One region of the Pseudoalteromonas sp. MQS005 genome, then DNA from elsewhere that is predicted to be linked to it. Evidence: predicted binding sites of a transcription regulator. Region 1 holds the regulator's gene; the other holds the start of a gene.
The links. Region 1 encodes sigma-54, which starts transcription at its own class of promoters, with help from an activator protein. Its sites were predicted from a motif close to GTTGGCACGNNNNTNGNNT; they were not measured.

Region 1 (4,624 bases):
CACCTTAACTTCTTTGCCTTGGCTGCTTTCGAGTAACATAAGTGCCAGCACGCTATCGCCAGCGGCTTGTTTGTCATCTTGAAATAAAGTGATTGTGGCATCAAATTGCACAGAAAGCTGAGCTAATACTGTCGCCGCTCTAGCGTGTAATCCTAATTTGTTTTTTATTAAAAATGTATTTTCTAAGCGCATGACATCTTCTCGCAAGCTTTATTCTTGTTCTCGGTGGCGAATTTTTACATTAGGATGGCTCATTGCAAAGCTTTCACCAATGGTTTGCGCTAAATAAACAGAGCGGTGTTGCCCACCAGTACAGCCAATTGCAATGGTTAAGTAGCTGCGGTTATTTCGTTCTAAATGCGGCAGCCATGTTTGCACAAATGTTTGAATTTGCCATGTAAATTTTTGCACTATACTGTGACTTGCTAGGTAGTCTTTTACTGGTTGGTCCAGCCCTGTAAGTGGCTTAAGTTCAGGCTCCCAATGCGGGTTTGGTAAAAAGCGGGCATCGAATACGTAATCTGCTTCTTTAGGGATGCCGTGTTTAAAACCAAATGACTCAAAGGTAATGATCAGTTGTTTATCTTTTTTTCCGAGTATTTTTTCACGAATAGACTCAGCAAGCTGATGCACACTTAAATCCGTGGTATCAATCATATAATCAGCACGGTTAATCAATACATCAAGTAGTTGTTTTTCTTTTTTTATGGCTAAATCAAGCGGCAAAGAATCAATAGATAAAGGGTGGAGACGTCGCGTTTCTGAAAAACGTTTTATTAATGTTTGATCGTCACTGTCTAAATAAAATACCGTTGGTTTAGTAAAACCAGGTAAATATTCAATGATTTCATTAAACTGCTGTTGCTCTTTAGGTAGGTTACGTACATCAACACTCACGGCAATTTTATTATAACTGTCGGAAACACTGCGCACTAATGATGGTAATAAATTAAGTGGAATATTGTCTACACAATAATAACCTAAGTCTTCCACAACGCGTAACGCCACAGATTTACCTGAGCCTGAACGACCGCTTATAATTATTAATTCCATTTATCACCTTTCTTTATTACTACGATTGACTGACGATAACCTGATACAGTTCGCTATCCGATTTGGCGGCGCGTAACTGTTTACAAAATTCTTTATCATTGAGCTTATCAGCAATCGTGGCTAGCGTCTTCAAATGCTGCTGATTATCGCCATCGGGAACAATTAACGCGACAAAAATGTCAACCGGTCGGTTATCAATCGCATCAAAATTAATAGCTGTTTCGCTCACTAAAATCAAAGCAAGGGGCTCTTGAGCACCACTCATGCGACCATGTGGAATAGCAATGCCTCGACCAATGCCTGTACTTCCAAGCTTTTCTCTTGCAGTTAATGCATTAAGAATATCTTGTTGTGTTAAATAGGGCAGCTTATTGTGAGCCAATTCACTGATAAATTCTAAAATTCTTTTTTTACTATTAAAAAGGACCGCAGCTTTACTGCAGTCCTGACAGATAAGTGAGCTTAGTTTCATAGTGTTAGTGTCGAGCAAGTTTCTCTTTGTGTTTAATTACTTGACGATCTAGCTTGTCAATGAGCGAGTCTATAGCGGCATACATATCTTGATGCTCAGTAGAGGCAAAAATCTCAGCGCCACTAACATGAACGGTTGCTTCAGCTTTTTGGTTTAGTTTTTCTACATCGAGAATAACGTGCACATTCGTTATGTGATCAGTGTGCCTCTGTAACTTCGAAAATTTACTATTTACGTAGTCTCTAAGCGAGTCGGTAATATCTACATGGCGACCAGTTAAATTCAGTTGCATAAACATTTTCCTCTTTGTTGTACGCCTTAAATCAAACTTTTACGTTGATTAGACGGGGGAATAGCTAGAGATTCGCGATATTTTGCAATGGTTCTCCTCGCTACTTTAATTCCTTGCTCTGCCAATATATCTGCAATTTTACTATCACTCAATGGTTTAGCTGAGTTTTCTGCAGCGATTAATTTTTTAATTAATGCACGTATTGCTGTTGATGAACATTCGCCACCATTTTCAGTACTTACATGGCTTGAAAAGAAATATTTAAGCTCAAAAATGCCACGTGGTGTATGCATGTATTTTTGCGTAGTAACACGCGATATAGTCGACTCGTGCATTTCCACCATTTCAGCCACATCGTTAAGCACCATAGGCTTCATAGCCTCAGGACCGTGTTCAAAAAAGGCCTGTTGCTGCTGCACAATACAGTTGGTTACTTTAAGTAGCGTGTCATTTCTACTTTCTAAGCTTTTTATAAACCATTTAGCCTCTTGTAAGTGCGAGCGAATAAACTGGCTATCACCACTTGATTTAACCGTACGCGACATAGCTGCATATTGGCTATTTACTCTGATCTTAGGCATGCTATCTGGGTTTAATTCAACTACCCAACGACCTTTAACTTTTTTAACCGACACATCAGGAATAACGTATTCAGACTCTTCTCTAACAATAGTGTCTGCCGGTTTTGGGCTGAGCGTATGAATCAACGTCATGATTTCTTTAAGCTCATCTTCTTTAAGCTTTGTTTTTTTCATCAACGTGCGATAGTCACGTGCAGCAAGTAAATCAATATGATCGGTTAAGATCATTTTTGTTTCGTTTAAAAAAGGTGTGTCTTTATCAAATTGATTTAGCTGAATACACAAGCACTCTTGTAAACTACGCGCGGCTATTCCCACTGGATCAAATAGTTGAATACGCTTTAGTACCGCTTCTATTTCGTCAAGTTCAACTTCATCTTCGCCGTCGTTTTCTTGGTTAAAGCTTTCTAATATTTCTTCACAGCTAAGGGTTAGAATCCCTGAGTCGTCCACAGCTTCTACAATTGCAATAGCTATCGCTTCATCGGTAGGGCTAAACGGCGTCAATTGAAGTTGCCACATTAAATACTCATGCAGCGTTTCAGTCGAAGAGCCTTGATAAATAGATTCATCTTCTGGCATTGGGCCCGATGAAGAGGCAGGCGCTGCGCTCATATATTCATCCCAAGTAACATCCATAGCCATATCATCGCTAATGGTGTCTTTGGTCATTGCTTCGCCGCTGTCTTGCTCATACTCGCTAGGTTTATCGTCAGCTGAGGCACTTAGCGTTAAGTCATCGTTATCGGCTTTTTGTTCGTTTTTACCTGCAGTGTCTTCGCTGTAATCGTGTTCTTCAACTTCAAGCAAGGGGTTGCTATCGAGCGCTTCTTGAATTTCTTGCTGGAGATCCAATGTACTGAGTTGCAATAAGCGAATTGCTTGTTGCAACTGTGGAGTCATTGTAAGTTGCTGGCCCATGCGCAGCTGTAATGATTGCCTCATGTATCTCTAACAATCCTTTTAAATTAGTATGATTAATCTTAGCAGATGCTTAGTGGAATAACACACATATTAGAGCTTGAACTGCTCGCCCAAATAAACATCGCGTACTGTTTTATCGTTTAATACGTATTCAGGAGTGCCTGATGCAATTAACTCCCCATGAGAAACTATGTAGGCTTTTTCACAAACATCAAGTGTTTCGCGCACGTTATGGTCTGTAATAAGTACGCCAATGCCACGGTTTTTAAGATGCTCTATAATCTTTTTAATATCTAATACTGAGATAGGATCAACCCCCGCAAAGGGTTCGTCTAAAAGGATAAATTTAGGGTTTGCTGCTAACGCGCGAGCAATTTCAACGCGGCGACGTTCACCACCTGATAAGGCCATACCTTGGCTGTCGCGGATATGCTGAATGCTAAATTCATCAAGTAAATTATTTAAGGTATCTTCGCGTTGTTGTTTATTTAATTCTTTACGTGTTTCTAAGATAGCCATTAAGTTTTGATAAACAGTCAGCTTTCTAAAAATAGACGACTCCTGCGGTAAATAACCAATCCCTAAACGCGCCCGGCTGTGCATCGGTAATAAAGTAATATCTTTATCATCAATTGATATTTTGCCTTTATCGCTAGGGACAAGGCCTACAATCATATAAAAAGTGGTGGTTTTACCTGCACCATTAGGGCCAAGTAACCCCACAATACTGCCAGCTTCAACCTCTAGGCCAACGTTTTTTACAACTTCACGACCTTTGTAGCTTTTAGCTAATAGCTCTGCTTTTAATGTGCTCATGGTTGGCCTTTATCATCTTCTTTTTTATTTTCAACAGGGACTAAAATAGTGTGTACACGGTCTGTTGAGTTTTCGTCTTTTTCTGCGCTAATTAACTGCTGCTCGATATCGTAAGTGATACTTTTAGCTGTTATTTTTTGACCTGCTTGAGCAATGCTTGCATCGCCGATTAAGGTTAAAAAACGCAGCGACACATCGTAACGCACTTCATTAGCACTGGCACTCATTATGGTGCCATCAGCTTGTGTTTCTTCAAAATATGCAGGGCTGCCTGTGGCAATTAATAACTGTTTGTTATCGCCTAGGTCATCGCGTTTGTGCACTTCTAAACGGTCAGCTGTGATACGGCGATTACCATGAATAATTTCAACATTTTTCTCAAAAATGCCTACGTTTTCTTTTAATTGACCTTCTTGCTTATCTGCACTAATTGAAATTTGATTAGCAGCGGGGGCTTCAGCAGGTTCAGCGCCATTACTGTTAAAA
Region 2 (4,624 bases), on a different contig from region 1:
ACAAATCAAAACGCTGTAATGAACCGTTTGTTGCGATTAACTGTGCTGCTATTCCTGAAAATATGCTCGAAGCCACTTTATTTGGTTATGAGAAAGGCGCGTTTACCGGTGCTATTCAAGCTTGCCCTGGTAAGTTTGAACAAGCACAGGGCGGTACTATTTTACTTGATGAAATCACCGAAATGGATTTAGGCCTGCAAGCCAAGCTGTTACGTGTACTACAAGAGCGTGAAGTTGAGCGTTTAGGTGGTCGTAAAACCATTGCACTGGATGTACGTGTGCTTGCCACAAGTAACCGAGAGTTAAAAGAAGCGGTTGCTGAAAACCAGTTCCGCGAAGATTTATACTATCGACTCAATGTTTTCCCACTGCTGTGGCGACCACTGTGTGAGCGCCCAGGGGACATTATTGTGTTGGCTAAACATTTGATTGAACGTCACTTAAGTAAAAGCAAAGAGCCAATGGCGTATTTAGATAGCAGTGCAGAGCAAAAACTGCTTAGCCATAGCTGGCCCGGTAACGTACGCGAACTAGATAACGTTATCCAGCGAGCATTAATTTTACGTAGTGGAAATAGTATTGATGAGCATGCTATTTTTATCGAAAATCTAGCCCCAACGCATTTTGTGGCAGAAACTAAAGCTGACATTGAGCCTGTAAAAAGTAGTCTCAGTAACGCTTATTATGATGAAAAAGCAGCGCCTGCAGATGAGCAAAAAAATGATTTGTTAGCCGTCGATACTGGTAGTTACAAAGATGAGCTTAAAGATAAAGAACATCGTATTATTTTAGAAACCTTGGCACGCTGCCAAGGAAAACGCAAAGAGGTCGCCGAAACCTTAGGTATTAGCCCGCGTACATTACGCTACAAATTAGCACAAATGCGTGATTTAGGTATTTCCCTCCCAGCATAACCCCCATAAGCCCTAAGTTCAATCACTTGAATTTAGGGCTGTCAAAACTCTGACTGCTTAATTGTTTCATTTAAGGTATTGTTTTAATTGGTTTTAATTTTTGGCATGTTTTGTGCTTTATTCACTTTAAGAGTTTACTGCATTATCAGAGACAATTATGAAAATTCAAAACAGTGCTTTATTTCAAGAAATGCAATCAATGGCTGCAGAGGCCACACGTAGTAATCAAGTTAATAACTTGCCAACGCAAGTGCAATCAACCTCTACAGCACAGTTTGGTGACATGTTGAGTAATGCCCTTAATACAGTGCATGAACTTCAGCAAGACACAGGACAAAAAGTAAAAGCGGTAGAGAATGGCGACAGAAGCGTATCACTTGCCGAGGCTATGATTGCTTCGCAAAAGTCTTCTGTGGCATTTGAAGCTACGGTACAGGTTCGTAATAAGCTTGTTGAGTCTTATAAAGAAATTATGAACATGCCTGTTTAACTAGGTAGTGGAGAATTATTGTGGCGCAATCTAATCAATCTACAGATCTGGCACTTGCTGATGGCATGATGGAGCAAAGTGAAAACGAAGATCAACAAGAGCAAAAATCAGGCTATTTCAGTGCCCTTGGCGGTGTTGATGTTTTACGTCAAATTACCCTGATTGTTGCATTAGCTATTTGTTTAGCCATTGCTATTTTCGTTATTATTTGGGCTCGTCAGCCAGATATGCGCCCTTTAGGTAAAATGCAAACTGAAGAGTTAATAGAAACACTCGACTTTTTAGATGCACAAAAAATTGACTACCAACTTGATGGCAATGTGGTCTCGGTGGATGAAACTGAATATCAAAATATCAAGTTATTGATGACCCGTGAAGGTTTAGATCAAGGGCCTACTTCAGGTAGCGACATTATTATGCAAGACATGGGGTTTGGGGTAAGCCAACGTTTAGAACGTGAGCGCCTTAAACATGGCCGTGAGCAACAACTTGCCCGTACTATAGAAGAGCTAAATAATGTTACTCGCGCCAAAGTATTGTTAGCGATTCCCAAAGAAAATGTATTTGCCCGTAGAGAGAAAAAACCCTCTGCGACTGTTGTACTTACTCTTAAACGCGGTCGCTCTCTAGATGGCGAAGAAGTTGACTCGGTTGTTGATATGATAGCTTCAGCGGTACAAGGGCTTGAGCCTTCGCGCGTTACTGTGACCGATCAAAATGGTCGTTTATTAAATTCAGGCTCGCAAACCTCTTTAGCTGCACGCTCGCGTAAAGAATACGATATAGAACGTAAACGTGAGCAAGAATACCTAGAAAAAATCGACAGTATTTTGATCCCCGTGGTTGGATTAGGTAATTACACCGCACAAGTAGATTTAAGTATGGACTTTAGTGCGGTAGAAGAAACACAAAAACGTTACAACCCAGATTTACCTGCGGTAAGAAGTGAAACGACCTTTGAAGAAAATAATATTGGTGGCCTAGCGGTTGGTATTCCAGGCGCGCTTACTAATCAGCCACCAGTTAACTCAACTATTCCTGAAGATGCGATGGCGGGCGGTGCAGGCACTGCAACCTCACCGAGTAGAACTCACAAAGAAGCCACTCGTAACTATGAACTCGATACCACTATTTCACATAAGCGTCAGCAAACTGGAGTGATCCGCAGAATAAGCGTCTCTGTTGCGGTTGATTACCTGCCTACGGTGGGTGAAAATGGTGAAACAACTATGACGCCACGCTCGGTTGAAGCCCTGTCAAATATTCGTCGCTTGTTACAAGGTGGCGTAGGCTTTGATATGCAACGTGGCGATGCACTTGAAGTAGTGACCGTACCATTTGTTCGTGAAGACTCAGCGCTTGATTTTGAGTTGCCTTTATGGGAACAAGATTGGTTTATGAAAATGATGCGCTTAGTATTAGGTGCACTGGTTATTATTGTACTGATTTTAGCTGTCGTTAAACCTATGCTTAAACGCTTAATCTACCCAGATAATACACTTGAAGAATACGATGAAGATTCTCTTAGTTCAGGTGTTGATCTTGGTGACAGCACATTAGATATGCTAAATAATGACTTTGATTCTGCTTCTGTTGGCTTCTCAAGCGATGGTACACTACGCTTACCAGACCTACACGGCGACGAAGACTTACTCAAAGCGGTTCGTGCCCTTGTAGCCAATGAACCAGAACTATCATCACAAGTAGTGAAAGCGTGGTTAACAGAAGATGACTGATCAAGAACAAAAACAACTACCTCAAGCGTTTGATGTTGATAAACTTGATGGTGTAGATAAAGCGGCAATATTATTGCTGAGCTTAACTGAAGAAGATGCAGCGCAAATCCTCAAGCACTTAGAGCCAAAACAAGTGCAAAAGGTCGGTATGGCCATGGCGGCAATCGATGATTTGTCGCAAGCTAAAATTAGCGCGGTTCATAATTTGTTTATTGAACAAATTCAAAGTTTTAGTACGATTGGTTTTCAGTCTGAAGACTTCATCAAAAAAGCACTTACAGCCGCATTAGGTGAAGATAAAGCCGCCAGCTTGATAGACCAAATAGTGATGGGCTCAGGCGCTAAAGGTCTTGATTCATTAAAATGGATGGACTCTAAACAGGTGGCTAACATTATTCGTAATGAGCATCCACAAATTCAAACAATTGTTCTCTCTTACCTAGAGCCTGAACAGTCGGCTGAAATTTTAGCGCAATTTCCTGAAAAAGTGCGTCTCGATTTAACCATGCGTATTGCTAATTTAGAAGAAGTACAACCGGCAGCATTGCAAGAATTGAATGAAATTATGGAAAAACAATTTGCCGGTCAAGCGGGTGCACAAGCTGCGAAAATGGGTGGCTTAAAAGCTGCGGCAGATATCATGAACTACCTCGATACAAATGTTGAAGGGCAGTTAATGGATTCAATCCGTGAGCATGACGAAGAAATGTCGCAACAAATTCAAGACTTAATGTTTGTCTTCGAAAACTTAATGGATGTAGACGACAGAGGCATTCAAGCAATCCTGCGTGAAGTGCCGCAAGATGTATTAATGAAAGCCATTAAAGGGACCGACGATGCCCTTAAAGAGAAAATTTTGGGTAACATGTCAAAACGTGCCGCTGAAATGCTCGCTGATGATTTAGAAGCTATGGCTCCTGTGCGCATTAGTGAAGTAGAAGCGGCGCAAAAAGAAATTTTATCAACAGCACGTCGCCTTTCTGATTCAGGTGAAATTATGCTTGGTGGTGGCGGTGGTGAGGAGTTCTTATAACCTATGAGTTACTCTAAAGGTCGCCCATTACATGCAGATGAAGCTGATGAGTTATTAAAAAATTGGCCAATTCCTGATGTTGCTCCTGATGAGCGAAGCTTTCGCAATCGCTCTACGGCTTATGGCACACCCTTAGCCGAGCTATACCGTAAAGAAATAGCAAAAGAACAAGTAGAAGAACCGGAAGAACCAGAGCTGCCTTCATTAACTATGGTAGAGCTGGAGCGTATTCGCCAAGATGCCTACGAAGAAGGCCTTAAACAAGGGCACGAACAAGGCTATATAGATGGCTTTGACAAAGGCGTAACCGAGGGTAAAGAGGCGGGTTACAAAGAAGGTGTAGAGCTGGGTAAAACACAAGGCCAAGAAGACGTTAAACCCTTAATTGATGAGCAGTTGACCAGTCTGCGTGGTTTACTAGATAGTTTAAGCGACCCGCTTAAAAAAGTGG

Region 2: a site for sigma-54 is predicted at 1,014-1,032, ahead of fliE (flagellar hook-basal body complex protein FliE). Genes of this name have one in related genera too.

Annotation. Positions count from the first base shown of each region.
Region 1 is NZ_LYRQ01000020.1:18,675-23,298, reverse strand. It holds gene A9479_RS08910 (HPr family phosphocarrier protein) at 1-192, opposite strand, end outside; gene rapZ (RNase adapter RapZ) at 211-1,053, opposite strand; gene ptsN (PTS IIA-like nitrogen regulatory protein PtsN) at 1,073-1,525, opposite strand; gene hpf (ribosome hibernation promoting factor) at 1,530-1,817, opposite strand; gene A9479_RS08890 (RNA polymerase factor sigma-54) at 1,844-3,343, opposite strand; gene lptB (LPS export ABC transporter ATP-binding protein) at 3,413-4,138, opposite strand; gene lptA (lipopolysaccharide transport periplasmic protein LptA) at 4,135-4,624, opposite strand, start outside.
Region 2 is NZ_LYRQ01000003.1:107,795-112,418, reverse strand. It holds gene A9479_RS02610 (sigma-54 dependent transcriptional regulator) at 1-914, shown strand, start outside; gene fliE (flagellar hook-basal body complex protein FliE) at 1,072-1,404, shown strand; gene fliF (flagellar basal-body MS-ring/collar protein FliF) at 1,425-3,140, shown strand; gene fliG (flagellar motor switch protein FliG) at 3,133-4,173, shown strand; gene fliH (flagellar assembly protein FliH) at 4,177-4,624, shown strand, end outside.